Regions from separate parts of the Rhizobium sp. 10N414 genome, predicted to be linked through region 2. Evidence: predicted binding sites of a transcription regulator. Region 2 holds the regulator's gene; each other region holds the start of a gene.
The links. Region 2 encodes PhoB, which activates phosphate uptake and scavenging genes when phosphate is short. Its sites were predicted from a motif close to TGTCATNNANCTGTCAT; they were not measured.
Positions count from the first base shown of each region.

Region 1: the regulator PhoB is predicted to act here: its motif matches at 2,390-2,406, upstream of AC1DE4_RS02165 (DUF1045 domain-containing protein).
Region 3: the regulator PhoB is predicted to act here: its motif matches at 2,059-2,075, upstream of olsB (l-ornithine N(alpha)-acyltransferase).

Region 1 covers NZ_JBFTIN010000001.1:433,238-437,408, reverse strand. Annotated here, with positions in the region: gene phnE (phosphonate ABC transporter, permease protein PhnE) at 46-1,017, shown strand; gene phnE (phosphonate ABC transporter, permease protein PhnE) at 1,026-2,366, shown strand; gene AC1DE4_RS02165 (DUF1045 domain-containing protein) at 2,497-3,192, shown strand; gene AC1DE4_RS02160 (alpha-D-ribose 1-methylphosphonate 5-triphosphate diphosphatase) at 3,206-4,171, shown strand, end outside.
Region 2 covers NZ_JBFTIN010000001.1:141,335-145,505, forward strand. Annotated here, with positions in the region: gene AC1DE4_RS00740 (aspartate aminotransferase family protein) at 1-960, opposite strand, end outside; gene AC1DE4_RS00745 (GcrA family cell cycle regulator) at 1,389-1,922, shown strand; gene phoB (phosphate regulon transcriptional regulator PhoB) at 2,016-2,699, opposite strand; gene phoU (phosphate signaling complex protein PhoU) at 2,736-3,449, opposite strand; gene pstB (phosphate ABC transporter ATP-binding protein PstB) at 3,493-4,171, opposite strand, start outside.
Region 3 covers NZ_JBFTIN010000001.1:262,440-266,610, forward strand. Annotated here, with positions in the region: gene AC1DE4_RS01325 (hybrid sensor histidine kinase/response regulator) at 1-2,014, shown strand, start outside; gene olsB (l-ornithine N(alpha)-acyltransferase) at 2,124-2,999, shown strand; gene AC1DE4_RS01335 (NADP-dependent malic enzyme) at 3,054-4,171, opposite strand, start outside.

The DNA.
Region 1 (4,171 bases), 290 kb from region 2:
CGTCACAAGCCGCCCTTTTTCCTGCGAAGAAAGCGGACACCCTTCATGACTTTTGCCGATCCCAACGCCCAAGCGCCCGCCGTCCAGCAAAGCGCAAGTGAAATCGGTGACGCCTGGAGCAAGATGGTGGCCCGCCGTCGCCTCTATACCGGTCTCGGGCTGGTGATCCTGCTGGCTGCCTTTGTCGCCTCGGTACGGTTCGCGGACGAAAGCAATGCCGGCCATTTCTTCGAGCGCCTGCCGCATCTCTTCGATTTTCTGAGCTGGCTCATTCCCAAGGATTGGAATGACGTCTGGCGCGCCCTGTTCGATGTCGCAAGCCCGATCCAGAAGACCGGCGAGGAGTACAATTTCGCCGAGGGCCGGGTTTATGTCTGGGGCGGTTTCTATATCCCCGAATATTTCGAGCTGATGATCATCACGATCAATGTCGCGCTCGTCTCCACCCTGATCGGCTTCATTTTCGCCGTGCCGCTGAGCTTTCTCGTGGCCCGCAATCTGGCACCATCCAATCCGCTGCGCATCGTCGCCAAGCGTCTGACGGAATTCCTACGTGCCTTCCCCGAGATCGTCATCGCCGGCCTGTTTTCGGCCATCCTGTCGATCGGTCCGGTTGCCGCGATCATCGCGGTCAGCCTGCACACTATCGGGGCGCTCGGCAAACTCTTCTATGAGGTCGTCGAAAACATCGACATGAAGCCGGATGAAGGCATGAAAGCCGTCGGCGCCAGCTGGTCGGAGCGTGTCCGCTTCGCTGCCCTGCCGCAGGTCATGCCGAACTTCGTTTCCTACGCACTCCTTCGCCTCGAGATCAACGTCCGCGCCTCCACCATCATCGGCGCGGTCGGCGGCGGCGGTATCGGCGAGGAGCTGAAGCTCTCCATTTCGCGTGGATTCGGCGCCAAGACGATGGCGCTCGTTCTCCTGCTTTTCATCACCATCGTTGCGGTCGACCAGTTCTCCGCATGGCTGCGCCGCCGCCTCGTCGGCGAGCACGCCTTCCTTTTGCAGCATTGAGGTCCGCCATGACGGTGATCGACGCCAACCGGATGCACGAGATCGAGCAGCGCTATCCGGAATATTTCAAACGGTCCTTCAAGCAGCGCTTCGGCGGCCTGATGATCGTGATCGCGACTCTCGTCTATGCGCTTTACGCGACCTGGTTCTTCGACCTGCCGAAGCTGCTTGCCGAAGCTCACTGGGAGCGCGTCGGCCTCTATCTCAGCCAATGGGTCAGCTATGACGTGCAGCCTGAGTTCCGCATCGGTGATGATGGCATTACGGTCAAGTATCCGCGCTTCTCGCCGCTCGGCGACGATCCGCATCCCGACTGGGTTGTGAGCAATCCCGATGGCAGCCTCACAGCCTCCGTCAGGGGCACAAGCCGCACGGTCACGATCTCCAGCAAGGAAACGGTTGTCACTGCCCATGGCATCAGCGTGCCGGTGGACTTCTCCAGCGGCGCCCCGAAGGTCGTGGGCCCGGTCCCGGCCTGGATGACGGTCTACGATGACAACGTCCTTGCCGATCTCGGATTCGCCGGCGATGTCAGCATCTCGGTCGATCGCGTGAAAGTCCGCAAGCGCTTCCTCGGTTGGGCGAATTTTGTCTTCGACACGCAGTCGCCGTTCTTCGACAAGCCAGCGACCGAGGTTATCAGCCTGATCGTTTCGGGTCCGGACCTGAAGCCCGGTCAGTCCAACCTGTCGCTTGCCTTCGATAATATCTGGCACAACAGCGCCTGGCAGCATGGCGACGTCTGGACCAAGCTGTTCCAGACCATCGTGATGGCCTTTCTGGGAACGCTGCTCGGCGCGTTGCTTGCTTTCCCGCTGGCCTTTCTGGCTGCGCGCAATATCACCCCGAACAAGGTCCTGAACCAGGTCCTGAAGCGGTTCTTTGATTTCCTGCGCTCGGTCGACATGTTGATCTGGGCGCTCTTTCTGACCCGCGCCTTCGGTCCCGGTCCCTTGGCCGGCTCCGGCGCGATTTTCCTCACGGAAACGGGCACGCTCGGTAAGCTCTATTCCGAGGGCCTGGAAAACGTCGACAACAAGCCGCGCGAAGGCATCAAGTCGACCGGTGCCTCCACCGTGCTCACCCATCGCTACGGCATCATCCCGCAGATCGTCCCGGTCTTCGTCAGCCAGACGCTCTACCAGTGGGAATCGAACGTACGCGGCGCGACGATCATCGGCGCGGTTGGTGCTGGCGGCATCGGTCTCAAGCTGTGGGAAGCGATGCGCACCAACGCGAACTGGGAAAACGTCGCCTACATGGTGCTGCTGATCCTGATCGTCGTGTTCCTGTTCGACATGGCGTCGAACGCCCTGCGTCACCGTCTGATGGGGACCAAGGCCCACTGAAAAAGCGCGGGATCGTTCAGGACCATCATCATTCTGTCACGGAAATCTTTTAGCCGGAAGCCAGCTTGCGGTCGTGGTCAAATCACTGAAGACTGCGACCGCACTCCGAACGATTCCCAGGATAAGAGCCTTGCGCTACGCACTCTATTTCACGCCGCCGAAGGATGACCCCTTGAACGGCACGGCCGCGCTCTGGCTCGGCCGCGATGCCTTCACCGGCAAAATTTATCCGGCTCCCGATTGTCCGGACCTGCCAGCCGCCGAGCAGTTCGAACTGACAGCCGATCCTCGCCGCTACGCTTTCCACGCGACGATCAAGGCACCGTTCCATCTGGCCGCCTCCGTCACCGAAAAGGACCTGATCCAGGTGGTCGAGGATTTCGCCGCCCGCACGTCCGCCTTTGAGATTCCCGAGCTGGTGCTTGGGCAGTTGGGTAAATTCTTTGCGCTGGTGCCCGCTTTTCTGCATCCGCCGCTTCAGGATTTCGCCGCCACGGTGGTAAAATCCTTCGAACCGTTTCGCGCCGCGTTGTCGGATGCGGATATAGCGCGCCGCAACCCGGAGAAACTGAGCGAAAGCCAGAGGGCCAATCTGTTGCGCTGGGGCTATCCCTATGTGATGGATGATTTCGGGTTCCACATGACGCTGACCGGCCAGGTGCCGCAGGAGCGTGCAGGCGTGATGAAGGCCATTCTGGCGGAGCGTTTCGCCGCCTTTATCGGCCGCCCGCTCCCCATTAGTGGCCTTGCCGTTTTCGTCGAGGAGGCGCGGGGCGCGCCGTTCAAAGCCCATTCCTGGTGGCCGCTCGCCGGCGCTAAAAATTGAAAGACCATATTCGATGACCAAAGAAACAGTCTTCTCAAATGCCCGCATCGTTCTCGAGAATGAGATCGTTGAAGGATCGGTCCTCGTCCGCGATGGCAAGATCGCCGATATCTCGACGGGCAGTTCCCGCGTGGGTGAGGATTTCGAAGGCGATTATCTGATCCCGGGTCTCGTCGAACTGCACACCGACCATCTGGAAGGTCACTATTCGCCGCGTCCCGGCCTGCGCTGGCACAAGACGGCGGCGATCCAGGCGCACGACGCACAGATCGTCACCTCAGGCATCACCACGGTTTTCGACTGCCTGCGCATGGGCGCTGACGAGGACGGCGGCTTCGAGCATGGCGAGATGCGCGAGATGGCCGATGCGATCCAGAAGGCCGAGCAGGAGGGCCGCCTGCGTGCAGAGCACCTGCTTCACCTGCGCTGCGAGGTCTCTGCCGACAACGTGCTGCAGCACTTCGCCGATTTCGAGAACGATCCCTATGTCCGTCTTGTCTCGCTGATGGACCACGCGCCCGGACAGCGGCAGTTCCAGACGATGGACCAGTACATCTTCTACTACCAGAAGAAGCGCGGTCTCTCCGATGCGGAGTTCGCCAAGTTCGTCGATCGTCGCGTGTCCGAATCTGACCGCAATTCCACGCCGCACCGCACGGCCATTTCCAAGGTCTGCGCCGAGCGCGGCATCACCGTCGCCAGCCACGACGACGCGACGCTCGCCCATGTCGACGAGGCTATCGAGAACGGCGTTCGCCTTGCCGAATTCCCGACCAGCTTCGACGCCGCCAAGGCGTCGCACGAGCATGGCATGAGCGTTCTGATGGGCGCCCCGAACATCGTTCGTGGCAAGTCGCATTCCGGCAATATCGCCGCCCGCGATCTCGCCGAATGCGGCGTGCTCGACGTTCTGTCCTCTGACTACGTCCCGCTCAGCCTGCTCTACGCACCCTTCCTGATTGCCGACGAGGTGGAGAGC
Region 2 (4,171 bases):
ATCAGGATAGCGATCCTTGAGCGAGGCCAGCCCTTGGCGGAATACCAGCGAGACGTCACGCACCTGCTGCAGGAAGCCCTCCGCGAGGATCACGTCGAGCACGGCACTGCCAACTGCCATGGCGAGCGGATTGCCGCCATAAGTGGAGCCATGCGTGCCGGCCTTCATGCCGGAAGCGGCCTCTGCCGTGGCAAGGCAGGCTCCGAGCGGGAAGCCGCCGCCGATGCCCTTGGCAACCGCCATGATATCGGGGGTAGCGCCTGACCACTCATGCGCAAAGAGCTTGCCCGTGCGGCCCATGCCGGTCTGCACTTCATCGAAAATCAGCAGCAGACCATGCTCGTCGCAGATCGCGCGAAGTGCCTTCAGGAACTCGTTCGTCGCCGGGCGGACGCCGCCTTCCCCCTGAATAGGTTCGATGAGGATCGCGGCCGTTTCATTTGTGATGGCGCTGCGGACTGCATCGAGATCACCGAACGGCACCTGATCGAAGCCAGGCGCCTTGGGACCGAAGCCTTCGAGGTATTTCTCCTGGCCACCGGCGGCAATCGTCGCCAGCGTACGGCCATGGAAGGCGCCTTCAAAGGTGATAATATGGAACCGCTCGGGATGGCCCTTGGAAAACTGATAGCGGCGCGCGGTCTTGATCGCGCATTCCAAGGCTTCCGCGCCGGAGTTCGTGAAGAACACCTTATCGGCGAAGGTCGCATCGGTCAGCCGCTTTGCCAGTGTTTCCTGACCCGGGATCTCATAGATGTTGGACAGATGCCAGACCTTGTCGGCCTGCTCCTTCAGCGCGCCAACCACATGCGGATGGCTGTGGCCAACGGAGGTGACGGCAACGCCCGCGCCGAAATCAAGATATCGCTCGCCCGTTTCGCTGATCAGCCACACGCCTTCTCCTCGCTCGAACCGCAGCGGGGCACGAGAGTAGGTGTCGTAAAGCGCGGCTTCAGCCATGGCGCGATCTCCTATCAGCAATCATCAGCAGCCGGACTCCGGCTAAGGAAAGCAGGTCCGGAAAATTAAAAATGCCGCCTTTCGGCGGCGAGCAGCACTATTTACTTTTCGCACTGCAATGTCAACAAAACTGAGGTTTCGCTGCATGCGTCAAGCAGCCATCCCGAGGCGCTCGACCTATCAACAACTATGTTGCATAAATGACTCTCACGCCCAGCAAGTTGGGGAAAACTTGAAAATCGATTCCCCGAGATTCAACCGACTCTTGTCACGGAGTCGGCCTCACACTAGGTTAAAACTCAATTACTAGGCTGCATGCGGCGGAACTAGTCACCAAAATTTGAGTAAGCGTTTCTTGCCTCGGATACGTCCGTGGCAACGGTGAAGGATTCTGCCTACACCAACGCTAATAAGGCGGAGACAGGGGCATGAACTGGACAGACGAGCGCGTTGAAAAACTGAAGAAGCTGTGGTCCGAAGGCCTGAGCGCCAGCCAGATCGCAGCACAACTTGGCGGTGTAAGTCGTAACGCCGTCATTGGTAAAGTCCATCGTTTGAGTCTGCCCGGCCGTGCCAAGGCCGGCGGTTCGACGACCACCGTCAGAACCCCCAAGCGCACGACTTCGGCGCCCCGCGCCACGAACTACGCCTCGCGGATCACCACACGCACCGTTACCCGCCAACAGGGCGCGACGATGCTCAAGGAAGAGATCGAAATCGATACGGTGGAGGAAGTCCGCTTCCGTCCGGCCGCAAATGTAATCGTTCCGATTTCTCGCCGCCTTGGCCTCACCGAGCTCACCGAGCGCACCTGCAAGTGGCCGGTCGGCGATCCGCTCAATGACGACTTCCACTTCTGCGGTTGCGAGTCCCCGGACTCTTCCCCGTATTGCACGTATCATCAGCGCATGGCCTACCAGCCGGTCAACGAGCGCCGCAAGGCCGCTAACCGGGTCGCCTGACCCGGAAGCCGGATAAGGAATAAAGAAAACGGGCCCTCGCGGGCCCGTTTTTCGTTGTAAGGGAAAGACCTCTCAGGCTCTCGCCTGAAAGGATCAGGCTTCCATCGAATAGCCGGCACCGCGCACGGTGCGGATGACGTCCTGCATGTTGGGCAAGTTCAAAGCCTTGCGCAGGCGGCCGACATGGACGTCAACAGTACGCTCGTCGACATAGATGTCGTGACCCCAGACGCCGTCGAGCAACTGCGAGCGCGAGAAGACGCGGCCGGGCGATGCCATCAAGAACTCGAGAAGGCGGAATTCGGTCGGGCCGAGGCGGACTTCGCGGCTCTTGCGGTGAACGCGGTGCGTCTCGCGATCCAGCTCGATATCGCCGCACTTCAGCAGCGTCGAGAGCACCTCGGGCTTGGCACGACGCAGCATCGCCTTGACGCGAGCGACAAGCTCCGGCGTCGAGAACGGCTTGACGACGTAATCGTCAGCACCGGTCGAGAGGCCGCGAACCCGTTCGCTTTCCTCGCCACGGGCGGTCAGCATGATGATCGGCAGGCGCTCGGTTTCCGGCCGCATGCGCAGGCGGCGGCAGAGCTCGATGCCAGACACGCCCGGCAACATCCAATCGAGGATGAGAAGGTCCGGCGTGCGTTCCTGAAGCCGGATCTCGGCCTCGTCGCCGCGCAGGATGGTATCGACCTCAAAGCCTTCGGCCTCAAGGTTATAGCGGAGAAGCACGCTCAGCGCTTCTTCGTCTTCAACGACAGCTACTTTAGGGATCATTCGTTTCGGTCTCCTGGGGGCGCGGTCGCGGAATGACTATTCAGTGACTGCGCCGACGGTGTTGGCGGTATCGTCCTTCGGACGTTCGCCTTCCGGCTGGGCACCGGTGGCCATGTAGTAGATCGTTTCGGCAATGTTGGTGGCGTGGTCGCCGATGCGCTCGATGTTCTTGGCGCAGAACAGAAGATGCGTGCAGCTGGTGATGTTGCGCGGATCTTCCATCATGTAGGTGAGCATTTCACGGAACAGCGAGGTGTACATCGCGTCGATTTCCTCGTCGCGCTCACGGACCGATTTTGCTTTGTCGGCAGCACGGCTCGTGTAGACGTCGAGGACTTCCTTGAGTTGGACGAGGGCGAGCTCGGACAGGTGCTCGAGGCCGCGGGCGAGCTTGCGCGGCACGCCGGCGCTCTGTACGGCAATGACGCGCTTGGCAGTGTTCTTGCCCAGGTCGCCGACGCGCTCCAGGTCTGCCGCGATGCGGATGGAGCCCATGATCTCGCGAAGATCGGCCGCCATGGGCTGGCGGCGGGCGATCGTGACGATCGCCTTGTCGCCGATCTCGCGCTCCGCGTGGTCGAGGATCACATCGTCCGAGATGACCTTCTGGGCAAGAGCCGTATCGCCGTTTACGAGCGCGCGTACGGCATCCGAGACCATCTGCTCGGCCAAGCCGCCCATTTCCGAGATACGGCGGGACAGGAACTTCAAATCATCGTCGTAGGCAGAAAAGATATGTGTCGATGCCATAGGGCTCATCCTTGAATATCGTAAGTGCTACCGAGACGGCCGATCAACCGAAGCGGCCCATGATGTAGTCCTGGGTGCGCGGATCGTCCGGGTTGGTGAACATCTTGTCGGTGTCATTCTCCTCGACGAGGTTGCCAAGGTGGAACATGGCTGTGCGCTGCGAAACACGGGCGGCCTGCTGCATCGAGTGCGTCACGATGACAATCGTGTAGTTCTCGCGGAGCTCGTGGATGAGCTCCTCGACCTTGGCCGTTGCAATCGGATCGAGTGCCGAGCATGGCTCGTCCATCAGGATGACTTCGGGGCTGACGGCGACGGCGCGGGCGATGCAGAGGCGCTGCTGCTGACCACCGGAAAGACCGGTGCCAGCTTCGTGAACGCGATCCTTCACCTCATTCCAGAGGCCGGCGCGCTGCAGGCTGTGTTCGACGATCTGGTCCATGTCGGCCTTCGACTTGGCGAGCCCATGGATACGCGGACCGTAGGCGACGTTTTCGTAGATCGTCTTCGGGAACGGGTTGGGCTTCTGGAACACCATGCCTACACGCGCGCGAAGCTCCACAACGTCGATATCCGGATCGTAGATATCTTCGCCATCGAGCGTGATCTTGCCAGTGACGCGGCAACCGTCGATCGTGTCGTTCATGCGGTTCAGGCTGCGCAGGAAGGTGGACTTGCCGCAACCGGATGGGCCAATCAGGGCGGTCACCGTGTTTTCACGG
Region 3 (4,171 bases), 120 kb from region 2:
CGCGCTGTCCTTCGTTGTCCTGCTCGCGATGCTCGCAACCACCAGACAACGCCCGTTGCGGAAACACCTCACCGGCGTTTCATCCGCATGGAGCCAGAGGGCGGCTCTCTTTGCGGAGATCCACGACGCGCTTGGCGACATTACCGTCACACGGAACATGGATCGGCGCATCGTTGGCGCCAACGAGGCATTTCGTCGGCTGACCGGCAGGCTCAATCCAGAGGGACTGACGTGTGAGGAGATTGGCATCGCCTTTCGACCGGGCTCGGCACCGCATCGCTTCGAGGTGGAGATCTCGACGCCGGAAGGCCAACGCATCTTTTTCTGGCGTGACGTCGTTACCCGCGACCCCGCCGACGGACGGCTCCTGCTGCAGAGCATCGCTCGCGATATCACCGACGAACGGCTGACCGCACAAGCCCGCGAGGAGGCCCGGCAGAAGGCCGAGTACAACAGCGCAGCCAAATCACGCCTGCTTGCCACGGTCAGCCATGAAATCCGCACTCCGCTGTCCGGCATCCTCGGCATGACGCATCTGCTGACCGAGACACGGCTGACGCAGGAACAGCAGAACTATCTGACGGGCATCCGCCAATCCGGCTATGCGCTGACGCAGCTGGTCGAGGACCTCCTAGACTTCTCGACCATCGAGGTCGGTCGTTTCCAATTGCGCCCCCGCGCAGAATCGCTGCGCAAACTCCTTGAAAGCGTCGTCGAAATGCTGGCCCACCGCGCCCATGAAAAGGGCATCGAGATTGGGACAACGGTATCCTCCGACCTTCCAGACATGATGAGCTTCGATCCGGCGCGCCTGCGTCAGATCCTGTTCAACGTGATCGGCAACGCCGTGAAATTCACGCAGGCGGGCGGCGTTTTCGTCCAGGCATCGCTGCAGGCGAACAACGTGCTGATCAGTGTCACCGACACCGGCCCCGGCATGACCGAGGAAGAACAAAACCGCATCTTCGGCGAATTCGAGCAGGGCGGAACGCTGGTCGAGAAGAGCGCCGGGACAGGGCTTGGTCTCTCCATCTCCGCCCGCATCATGCGCGAATTTGGCGGCACACTTACGGTGACAAGCGAAAAGGGAGCCGGTAGCGAGTTCAGCATCCGCTTTCCGATCGCCATTCCGGAGGAACGCCGCAGTCGCCACAAGGCCGTGCTTGCAGGCAGCGTCGTGCTGCTGCTGGCACCGGCCGGTTCGGCGCGCAAAGCGATATCGGAGACGATCGCAACGCTCGGCGGCGATTGCCACCTGGTCACCGACGGTGCGAGCGCCCATGACATGTTGCTCGCCATGGCTGCGGGCGACCGCAGGCCAACCGACATCATCGTCGACCACCGGATGTCGACGGAGTTCGCCGAGCACCTTGCCGACCGTGCTGAAATCGCGGCACTGGGACTGCGCAAAATCTTCCTGGTCAACCCCGAGGAGCGCAACGCCCATCCGCTCGACCTATTCGACGCGTGGCTGATACGGCCGCTGCGCGAGCAATCGCTGATCGACGTGCTGCGTGGACGGATGCGCGGCATGGAGAAGCGCGATGCGTTGAACGATAACCAGCCCGGTTTCAGCGTTGCCATTCCGGAAGCGGGAATCCAGAGTGGGCTGCGTATCCTGCTGGCGGAAGACGACCCGATCAACGCGATGCTCATTCGCGCCATGCTCGAAAAAGCCGGTCATACCGTCGAGCACGTCGAGCACTTCGAGACGCTGCTCGACGCCGCGCTGTCGGAGGGAAGCGTGCGCCCTGACATTGTCATCAGCGACCTTTCCATGCCAGGAGGCGACGGCATCGACATGCTTGGCCGGCTACGCGGGCACGAACGCCGGCTCGATCTTCCGCCTGTTCCGATCCTCGTGCTCACCGCCGACAAGCGCGATGAATCCCGTAGACAAGTCTTGCTGAATGGTGCAAACCGCGTCATGGTAAAGCCGGTTGACCCGATAAGGTTGCTGACGGAAGTCCAAGCTGTTGCTGCGCTTTCGGCCCGCCGCGTGGAAGCGCGGTAGCCATCAAATAACCGGCACGCTTCTTGCGTATGGCGGCTATATGATGTCACTTTCCTGTCGCATATAAGTGTTTTATGGCGTGTCAAAAGCCGGCAACGGGAGAATCGCCATGTCAGCAGACGCCCTCAACTGTGACGCTGTCGCCGAGACCCCCCGGCCATCGACCACGCTTGCGCTAAAGGAAGGCGACGTTCTCGGCCGCATCGGCAATCTCGAAACTCGCCTTGCCCGAACGGCCAGCGAGATCGATGCCGCCCAGGCCGTCCGCTTCCGCGTCTTCGTCGAAGAAATGGGGGCACAGCTTTCGCCGGAGGCCATGCGCCGCAAGCGCGATTTCGATTCCTACGACACGTTCTGCGATCATTTGCTCGTGCTCGACCGCTCGATCGAGGGTGACGGCGAGGACCAGATCGTCGGCACCTATCGCCTGCTGCGACAGGAAGTCGCGATGGCGAACGGCGGCTTTTACTCGGCTTCGGAATTCGCCATCGACGAGCTGCTTGCTCGCCATCCGGACAAACGGTTCATGGAACTCGGCCGCTCCTGTGTGCTGCCCGACTACCGCACCAAGCGCACGGTCGAGCTTCTGTGGCAGGGCAACTGGGCCTATGCGCTGAAGCATGGCATGGGCGCCATGTTCGGTTGCGCCTCCTTCCCGGGCATCCACCCGGAAAGCCATGCGCTGGCACTGTCCTTCCTGCATCACAACGTCGCCGCGAAGGATGAGTGGGCCGTCGCCGCTCTTCCGCACCTTGCGCGCGACATGGATCTGATGCCGGCCGAAGCCATCAACCCGAAGCGGGCGCTGATGGCACTGCCGCCGTTGATCAAGGGTTACCTGCGCCTCGGCGCCATGGTCGGTTCGACCGCCGTGGTCGACAAGGCCTTCAATACGACGGATGTCCTGATCGTGTTGCCGATCGCCAGCATTTCCGATCGCTACCTGAACTACTACGGCGCCGACGCCGGTCGTTTCGCGAGCTGACTTTCAAGCAGATGGAAGACGGAGCGGGAGGATGCCTCCCGCTCCGTTTTTATTTCACGATCCAGCCGTATAGGCGGCGATCGCCGCCATGTTGACGATGTCGGAATCCTTTGCGCCCATCGAAGTGATCTGAACGGCCTTGTCGAGGCCGACGAGGATCGGGCCGATGACAGTCGAACCGCCAAGCTCCTGCAGCATCTTCGTGGAGATCGAGGCTGAGTGAAAGGCCGGCATGACGAGCACGTTGGCCGGGCCGGACAGGCGGCAGAACGGATACTGCTCCATGACCTTGCGGTTCAGCGCCACGTCGGCCGCCATCTCGCCGTCATACTCGAAATCGAGGCGGCGCTTGTCGAGGATTTTCACCGCCTCGCGCACACGCTCGGAGCGTTCGCCCGATGGATGACCGAAGGTCGAATAGGCAAGCATGGCGACGCGCGGCTGATAGCCCATGCGGCGCGCAAAGCCTGCGGCCTCGACAGCGATATCGGCGAGCTCCTCGGCGTTCGGCATATCGTGAACCGCTGTATCGGCGACGAACACCGTCCGGCCGCGGCACAGCGCGATCGATACGCCGATGACCCGATGGCCGGGTTTCATGTCGATGCAGCGGCGCACATCTTCCAGGGCCGTCGAATAGTTGCGGGTGATACCAGTAACCATCCCATCGGCGTCACCAAGCGCCACCATGCAAGCGGCGAAGTGGTTGCGATCCTGATGGATCAGACGCTGTGCGTCACGATGCAGGTAGCCTTTGCGCTGCAGGCGCGCATAGAGGTAGTCGATATAAGTTTCGACGCGGGTGGAGATACGTGCGTTGACGATTTCCAGCCCCGGCCGATTGAGGTCGATGCCGGCGCGCTCGGCGGTCTGGTGGATCAGGTCTTCGCGGCCGAGCAGGATCGCCGTGCCGAGCTCCTGGTTTGCGTAGGACATTGCCGCACGCATGACCTGCTCTTCTTCGGCCTCGGCAAAAACCACCCGCTTTGGACGGCGGCGAACGCGTTCGTAGAGGCTCGCCAGCGTCGAGGCGATGGGATCGCGGCGGCCGGAAAGTTCGCGGGCATAGGCCGCCATATCTGTAATCGGCTTGCGCGCTACGCCGCTGTCAATCGCTGCCTGTGCCACGGCAACCGGGATCGCCGAGATCAGGCGCGGATCGAACGGCACCG